2 regions of the Actinosynnema sp. NPDC059797 genome follow, and region 1 is predicted to be linked to the other one. Evidence: riboswitches for the same ligand, from Rfam matches in the RefSeq annotation. Region 1 holds a riboswitch; the other holds the start of a gene.
What was found. Region 1 has a riboswitch for thiamine pyrophosphate ahead of thiO (glycine oxidase ThiO). Riboswitches for the same ligand answer to the same signal wherever they lie in the genome.
Positions count from the first base shown of each region.

Region 2: another riboswitch for thiamine pyrophosphate. It lies ahead of ACFV4N_RS14525 (thiamine ABC transporter substrate-binding protein); the one in region 1 lies ahead of thiO (glycine oxidase ThiO).

Region 1 is NZ_JBHWIE010000014.1:61,645-65,848, forward strand. Features, by position in the region: gene ACFV4N_RS07115 (thiazole synthase) at 1-408, opposite strand, end outside; gene thiS (sulfur carrier protein ThiS) at 410-610, opposite strand; gene thiO (glycine oxidase ThiO) at 607-1,608, opposite strand; TPP riboswitch at 1,598-1,709, opposite strand; gene thiE (thiamine phosphate synthase) at 1,753-2,412, shown strand; gene ACFV4N_RS07135 (dioxygenase family protein) at 2,412-3,167, shown strand; gene ACFV4N_RS07140 (S1 family peptidase) at 3,325-4,204, opposite strand, start outside.
Region 2 is NZ_JBHWIE010000044.1:34,217-38,420, forward strand. Features, by position in the region: gene ACFV4N_RS14515 (mannosyltransferase) at 1-1,196, shown strand, start outside; gene ACFV4N_RS14520 (4a-hydroxytetrahydrobiopterin dehydratase) at 1,152-1,451, opposite strand; TPP riboswitch at 1,477-1,593, shown strand; gene ACFV4N_RS14525 (thiamine ABC transporter substrate-binding protein) at 1,581-2,615, shown strand; gene ACFV4N_RS14530 (ABC transporter permease) at 2,891-4,204, shown strand, end outside.

The DNA.
Region 1 (4,204 bases):
CACCGGGTCGTCGTTGGTGTAGGGCAGCACCGTGAAACCGTCGTCCACCAGCCGCTCGGCCGCGTCCAGCAGCTCCACCGGGTCCGGCAGCAGCGTCCGGTCGTCCGCGTGGACCTCCAGCTTCACCCAGTCGGTGCCCAGCGCCTCCCGCGCCAGCCGGGCGGTCAGCACCGCCTCCGCCGCGGTGCGGCAGCCCGCCGTGTTCGGCAGCGCCTCGATGCCCAGCCGCGACAGCAGCTCCAGCACCCCGCCGCCGCCCGCGTCCAGGCGCCGCATGGCCACCGTGGTCAGCTCCGTGCCGGACGCCACCAGGGCCCGTTCCAGCACCGCCAGGTTCGCCGCGCCGCCGGTGCCCATCACCAGGCGCGAGCCGAACTCCCGGCCCGCGATCACCAAGGGGTCGTCCACGTCAGCCTCCCTGCACCGCGGTCAGCACCTCGACCACGGCGCCCTCCGGCACCGCGGTCGTCCCCCACGCCGCGCGCGGCACGACCTCGCCGTCCACCGCGACCGCCACCCCGCTCGCGGGGGCGCCGAGCAGCGCCAGCACGGCCTCGACGGTCGCACCGTCGGCCAGCTCGCGCTCCACACCGTTGACCTTGGCCTTCAGCAATTGTTTCCTCCTTCGCGGAGCAGGGCGACCACGCGCCGCGCCGTCACCGGCGCGAGCAGCAGGCCGTTGCGGTGGTGCCCGGTGGCGGCCAGCACGCCGGGTTCCAGCCAGCCGATCACCGGCGCGTTGTCGGGGCTGCCCGCGCGGAACCCGGCGGCGGCCTCGACCAGCGCGTACTCGGCGATGCCCGGCCACACCACCTCGGCGTCGCGCAGCAGGTCGCGCACCCCGCCGACGGTCACGTCGCCGTCGAAGCCCGCCTCGTACTGGGTGGCGCCCAGCACGAAGCCGTCCCGGCGCGGCACCAGGTAGACCGGGCGGCCGGACACGTGCGCGCGGATCGTGTGCCGGGGCGGCGGCAACGCGCCCGGCCGGGCCGCCAACCGCAGGATCTCCCCCTTGACCGGGCGGATCACGGACCGCAGCGCCGGGTGCAGGTCGCGGCTCCACGCGCCGGCCGCGATGACCGTCACGTCCGCCTCGCCCGGCTCCGGGGAGAAGCGCACCCCGTTCAGCTCGCACGCGCCGCGCAGCGCGCGCAGCAGCTCCCGGTTGTCCACGGCCACGTCGCCCGGCACCGACAGTCCACTCCGGACCGCGCCCAGACCCGGCTCCAGCGCCCGCAGCTCGCGGCCGGTCAGCCGCCGGGCCGACCGGCCCACCGTGCCCAGGTAGGCGCACAGCTGGTCCAGCACCCCGGCGTCCGCCCGGTCCACCGCCACCGCCAGCGTGCCCGCCGGGGACAGCTCCACGCCCAGGTCGCGGGCGAAATCCGGCCACAGGGCCAGCGACTCGACGCCGAGGCGCAGCACCTCCTCGTCGCCCGGCCACGCCTCGGTGACCGGCGCCAGCATGCCACCCGCCACCCGCGAACCGCCGTGCGGCGAGCCGTGGTCGACGACCTCCACCCCGAACCCGCCGCGCGCCGCGAACCACGCGACGGACAGGCCGATCACACCGCCACCCAGGACGGTCACCCGCGTTGTCAAAGGCACTCACGCTCCCTGCGCCGGCATGACCCGGATCAGGTTCGACGGTCGGAGCGAACCACGCTCCCTCTCAGCCCGGTGATCTCCGGGCTCCCGTGCGGACCACCTCCACCGTAGCGCACGGAACGCCGCGGCCGTTACCGTGCGGCCGTGCCAGGACTCGACGGAGTACAGATCAGGCGGCGGCTCGCCGACGCGCGGCTCTACCTCTGCACGCCCGACCGGCCCGACCTCGCGGAGTTCGCCGACGCCGCGCTCGCGGGCGGCGTCGACGTCGTCCAACTGCGCGACAAGGGCCTGGAGGCCAGGCAGGAGATCGCGGCCCTGGAGGTGCTGGCCGAGGCGTGCGCCCGGCACGGCGCGCTGCTCGCGGTCAACGACCGGGCCGACGTGGCGCTCGCCGTGGACGCCGACGTGCTGCACCTGGGCCAGGACGACCTGCCGGTGCCCCTCGCCCGCCGCGTCGTCGGCGACGACGTGGTGATCGGCCGCTCCACGCACGACGTGGCGCAGGCGCGGGCGGCGGCGGTCGAACCGGGCGTGGACTACTTCTGCACCGGGCCGTGCTGGCCGACGCCGACCAAGCCGGGGCGGCCCGCGCCGGGCCTGGACCTGGTGCGCGCCACCGCGGGCACGACCGACCGGCCGTGGTTCGCGATCGGCGGCATCGACCGGGAGCGGCTGCCCGAGGTGCTGGGCGCGGGCGCGACGCGGGTGGTGGTCGTGCGGGCGATCACCGACGCCGAGGACCCCCGCGACGCCGCAGCTTGGTTGAAATTTCAACTAGAAGGCGTACAGTCGTCGACGTGATGCCCGTGCTGTACCTGGGCCACGGGGCTCCCCCGCTGGCCGACGACGAACGGTGGACCGGCGAGCTGAGGTCGTGGTCCGCGACGCTGCCGCGCCCGGAGTCCGTCCTCGTGGTCTCCGCGCACTGGGAGGACGACCCGCTCACCCTGGGCGCGACCACCACCGTGCCGCTGACCTACGACTTCTGGGGCTTCCCGCAGCGGTACTACGAGGTCACCTACCCCGCGCCCGGCGCGCCGGGGCTGGCGCGGGCGGTGGCCGGCCTGCTCGACCGGCCCGTCGCGCACGACGAGGCGCGGGGCCTGGACCACGGCGCCTACGTGCCACTGAAGGAGATGTTCCCCGACGCCGATGTGCCGGTGCTCCAGATGTCCCTGCCGAGCCTGGACCCCCGCGAGCTGTTCGAGGTGGGCCGGCGGCTCGCGCCGCTGCGCGAGCAGGGCGTGCTGATCGTCGGCAGCGGGTTCATGACCCACAACCTGAGCTGCGTGGACATGTCCACCGGGCCCGACTACCGGCCGCCGTCGTGGTCGGCGGAGTTCGACGACTGGGCCGGGCGGGCGCTGGCGGCGGGCGACGTGGACGCGCTGCTGGACTTCCGGCACAAGGCGCCCGCGGCCGTCGTCGCGCACCCGCGCACCGAGCACTTCGCGCCGCTGTTCGTGTCCCTCGGCGCGAGCGGCGCGCAGGAGGCCACCACGACCGTCGAGGGCTTCTGGTACGGGCTGTCCAAGCGGTCGGTGCAGTTCTCCTAGCCCGGCCCTCCCGGTTCGGCCCTCCCGGTTCGGCCCTCCCGGTTCGGCCCGGCCCCGCCGGTTCGGCCTCGGACAGGGAACACCCCCGGCCGCGGGAGAGCTGCGGCCGGGGGTGTTCGCCCTGGAGCGGTGCGCGGCCGGGCCGCGCGCGCGTCGGTCAGCCCCGGGTGAGGCTCAGGCCGTAGGCGCTGAGGATCTCGCCGACCGGCTGGAAGTAGGTCGTGCCGCCGGAGGAGCAGTTGCCCGAACCGCCGGAGGTCACGCCCTGGGCCTGGCTGTAGCCGGAGCCCGCCACCCACGAGCCGCCCGAGTCACCGGGCTCCGCGCAGGCGTTCGTGCGGGTCAGGCCGGACACCGTGCCCTGCGGGTAGTTCACCGTCGAGTTCTTGGCCTGGACGGTGCCGCAGCGCCAGCCGGTGGTCGAGCCGGAGCGACAGATCGCCGCGCCGACCGCCGCCGAGGTGGAGCCGGTCACGGTGACGTTGGAGCCGTTGTAGCGGTTCACCCACGGGCGCGAGGTCCAGTTGGAGTTCGTGCGCACCCAGGCGTAGTCGTTGCCCGGGAACGACGAGCCCGCGAACGTGCCCTGCGAGACGCGGTTGAAGCCGGTCGTCGCGTTGCCCGTGCGGCCGCAGTGGCCCGCGGTCACGAAGCCGCCGGTCACCGCGAAGCCGACCGAGCACCGGCCGGAGCCGATGTAGTAGGCGTCGCCGCCGCGGGTGTCGTACAGGGTCGTCGGGGACTCGGCGACCTCGACCACCCGCACCGACGGGCTGACGGACTTGGCCTTGGCCAGGAACGCCTCGGCCGCCGCGTCGCGCTGGTCGCGGTTGACCTCGACGACGACCGAGTTGGTCTGCTCGTCGACCCGCCAGCTCGTGATGGACTTCGGCGCGGAGGCCAGGCCGTCGAGGGTGGCCTTCGCGCCGGTCAGCTGCTGGTGCGAGAAGGCGACGCGCCGGACGTCGGCGCCCGCGGCGCGGGCCGCGTCCGCCTTCGCGGCGTCGGTCACCGCCACGACCAGCTTGCCCGTGGCG
Region 2 (4,204 bases), on a different contig from region 1:
CGCTGGCCCTCGCACCGTGGCTGTTCGGGCTCTCACTGCTGGGGCACCTGGCCATGGTCGCCTTCCAGACGAAGATGACCATGGTCGACCTCATGGTCTACCGGAACGCCTCACCGGAGCTGTTCACCGGGGCCCTGTACGAGTGGCGGCTGGAGGAGTTCTCCGACCAGTTCGCCCTGCCGTTCACCTACCCGCCGTTCTCCGCGCTGGTGTTCGTGCCGCTGTCCTGGGTGCCGTGGGGCGTGGCGCGCTGGTTCTGGCAGCTCGTCAGCCTGGCGTGCCTGTGGTTCGTCACCCGGAAGTCCCTGGAGCTGGTCGGCAGCCGCGACCCGCGCCGGGCCCTGCTGTGGACCGGCCTGTTCATCTGGGTCGAGCCGGTGCGGACCACGCTGAACTACGGCCAGATCAACCTCGTCCTCGCCGCCCTGCTGATGGGCACGCTGGTCAGCGCGCGCGCCTGGGCGCAGGGGGCCGGCGTGGGCGTCGCGGCGGCCCTGAAGCTCACGCCCGCGATCTCCGGCCTCTACTTCCTCGTCACCAGGCAGTACCGGGCGGCGGTGTGGTCGGTCGTCGCGTTCGCCGCCGCGGTCGGGGTCGGCTGGGCGGTGTCGCCGGCCCTGTCCGCCCAGTACTGGTTCCACCTGCTCGGCGACGCGGAGCGCGTCGGCCCCGTCGGCTCGGCGATCAACCAGTCGCTGCGCGGCGCGCTGAGCCGCACCCTCGGGTACGACGTGCAGACCGGGCCGGTGTTCCTGGCCGGCGCGGTGGTGGCCGCGGTCCTCGCCGGGTTCGCCCTGCACGCGGCGGTGAAGGCGAAGGACACCCTCGCGATGATCGTCACCGTGCAGCTCCTGGGGCTGCTGGTGTCGCCGATCTCGTGGAGCCACCACTGGGTGTGGGCCGTGCCCGCCCTGATGTGGCTGCTCTACGGCACCGCGCACCGGCTGGCCAAGGTGACCGCGGTGGCGTGGCTGGCGGCGATCGGCAGCTACCTGATCTCGATCCTGCTCATCGCGCAGGAGTCGATCTGGGTCATCCCGCGCCCCTGGCACCTGTCGGCGCTCGGCTGGGTCTACCCGGCGGTGGGGCTGCTCACCCTGGTCACCGTCGCGGTGGCGCTGCGGCCCGGGTCGCGTGGGTCCCGTGCCCCGTCACGCGAGCGCGTCGAGGACCGCGTCGATCTCCCGGGCCAGTGACACGTCCAGCGCGGTGATCCCGCCGCTGACGTGCGTCCGGCAGCGGAACGTCAGGGTGCGCCAGCGGATGTCGACGTCCGGGTGGTGGTCGTCGCGCTCGGCGATCTCCGCGACCCGGTTCACCACCTCGATGGCGCGGGGGAAGCTCGCCAGCTCGACGGTGCGCTCCAGGGCGGCCTCCCTGGCGCGCCACCCGGTCAGCGAGACCAGTTCGGCGTCCACCTGGTCGTCGGTCAACAGCTCGGCCTTCGGCATGGTCCAGATCCTGCCCGTTAAACTGCCGGTTCACCACGGGAGTCCGGTGTCGCGCCGGGCTGAGAGGAAGGCACGCAGGCCTTCGACCGTCCGCACCTGATCCGGGTCATGCCGGTGTAGGGAGAGATGATGTTCCGACCCCTGCTGTCCGCCGCCGCCGCGCTCGCGCTGCTCTCGGGCTGCTCGGTGGCCGCCACGAACGGGCCCGCCGAGGGCGAGCGCGTGGTCACCCTGGTGACCCACGACTCGTTCGCCGCGTCCCAGGAGGTGCTGGACGCCTTCAAGGCGGAGACCGGCATCACGATCAAGCCCCTGGCCAGTGGCGACGCGGGCGAGGTGACCAACAAGCTGGTCCTGACCAAGGACAACCCGATCGGCGACGTCGCCTTCGGCGTGGACTCCACCTTCGCCTCGCGGGCGTTGGCGGAGGGCGTGTTCGCCGAGTACGCCAGCCCGGAGGCGCGGCACGGCGCCCAGCGCTACCAGCTCGACCCGCCGAACCGGCTGCACGCCGTGGACGTCGGCGACGTGTGCCTGAACGTCGACGTGGCCGCGCTGAAGGACGTGGGCGAGCCGGCGGGGCTCGCGGACCTGGCCGACCCGAAGTACCGGGACATGCTGGTCGTGGAGGACCCTGCCACCTCGTCGCCGGGCCTGGCGTTCCTGCTCGGCACCATCGCCACCTTCGGCGAGGGCGAGTGGCAGCGCTACTGGGGCCGGTTGACCGCCAACGGCGTCAAGGTCGTCAGCGGCTGGGAGGAGGCCTACACCCAGGACTTCTCCGGCTCCAGCGGCAAGGGGCCCCGGCCGATCGTGGTGTCCTACGCGTCCTCGCCGTCGGCGGAGATCGGCGACGACGGCACGCCGCGCACCAAGGCCCTGCTGGACACCTGCTACCGCCAGGTCGAGTACGCGGGCGTGCTCAACGGGGCGAAGAACGCCGAGGACGCGAAGAAGGTCGTGGACTTCCTGCTGTCCGAGCGGTTCCAGGCCGACGTGCCCGGCCAGATGTACGTGTACCCGTCGCGGGAGGGCGTGGCGCTGCCCGAGGCGTGGGCCAAGGCCGCGCCGCTGCCGGCCGAGTCCCGGTCGCTGCCCGCCGCCGAGGTCGACGCGAACCGCGAGCGCTGGGTGTCCGAGTGGCGAACCCTGGTGCAGGGCTGACCGGCCCGGTGCCGGCCGGCTCCGACCCGCCGGGTTCCGCTCCGGCCGGCCCGGACGCGGCGAGCGCTGCTCCGACCGGCCCGGACTCGGTTGGCCCGGACCCGGCCGGTTCCGGCTCGCCGAGCCCCAGCCGGGCCGGTCTCGTGCCGGCGGGTCCCGGTTCGGACGGCTCCGGCTCGGCGAGCCCCGGTCCGCCCGACCTCGCGCCGGCCGACTTCGGCCCATCCGGCCCCGGCCCCAACCCCCGCCGCCAGCCGGGCCCGCTCCGCCGCACCCTGCTCACCCCCGGCGCGGGGTGGGCGCTCGCGGCCGTCCTGCCGCTGGCGTTCCTGGGCGTGTTCTTCGCCTGGCCGGTGGCCGCGATCGTCGGCCTCGGCCTGGGCGAGGGCGGCGTGCTCCCGGTCCTGTCCGACGCCCGCACCTGGTCCCTGGTCGGCTTCACCCTCGGCCAGGCCGCCGCCGCGACGGGGCTCGCCCTGGTCGCCGGGATGCCGGTGGCGTTCGTGCTGGCCCGCTGCCGGGTGCGCGGCACGGGGGTGGTGCGGGCGGCGGTGATGGTGCCGTTCGTGCTGCCGACCGTGGTGGTCGGGTTGGCGTTCCGGGCGCTGTGGCCGGACGGCGGTGTGCTGCCGATCGTGCTGGCCAACGCGTTCTTCAACGTGGCCGTGGTCGCCCGCACGGTCGGCGGCCTGTGGGCGCGCGTCGACCGGCGCGCGGAGGACGCGGCACGGGCGCTCGGCGCGTCGCGGCCGAGGGCGTTCGCGTCGGTGACGCTGCCCCTGCTGGCGCCGGCGATCGGGTCGGCCGCCTCGGTGGTGTTCCTGTTCTGCGCCACCAGCTTCGGCGTGGTGCTGGTGCTCGGCGGCGCCCGCCACCGCACCCTGGAGACCGAGATCTACCTGCGCACGGTGGAGCTGTTCGACCTGCCGGGCGCGGCGGCGCTGTCGCTGCTCCAGTTCGCGGCCGTGGTCGCGGTGCTGGCGCTGGGCGGCGCGGCCCGGCGCAGGCGGGAGCGGGGCCTGCCGCTGCGGGTGGAGCCGCCGCGCCGGCCGACCGGCGGCGAGTGGGCGGTGGTGGCCGCCGCGTGGCTGGTGGTCGCCGCCCTGCTCGCGCCGGTGGTGGGCCTGCTGGTGCGGTCGCTGTCCGGCCGGGACGGGTGGAGCCTGGCCGGGTACGCGGCGCTGGCCGGCACGGGCGAGCGCGGCACGCTCGCGGTGACCGGCCTGGACGCGGCGCTGAACTCGCTGCGCGCGGCCACCGACGCGACGCTGATCGCGCTGGTGGTGGGCGTGGTGTCGGCGGTGGTGCTGGTGGGGCTGCGCCGGCGCGGCTCGTGGTTCGCCGAGGCCCTGGACGCGGCGCTGATGCTGCCGCTGGGCGTGTCCGCGGTGACGGTCGGCTTCGGCTACCTGGTGACCATGGACGCGCTGCCGGGTGACTTCCGCACCTCGCCGCTGCTGGTGCCGCTGGCCCAGGCCCTGGTGGTGACGCCGCTGGTGGTGCGGGTCGTGCTGCCGGTGCTGCGGGCCGTGGACGAGCGGGTGCGGCAGGCGGCGGCGATGTTGGGCGCGAGCCCGTGGCGGGTGTGG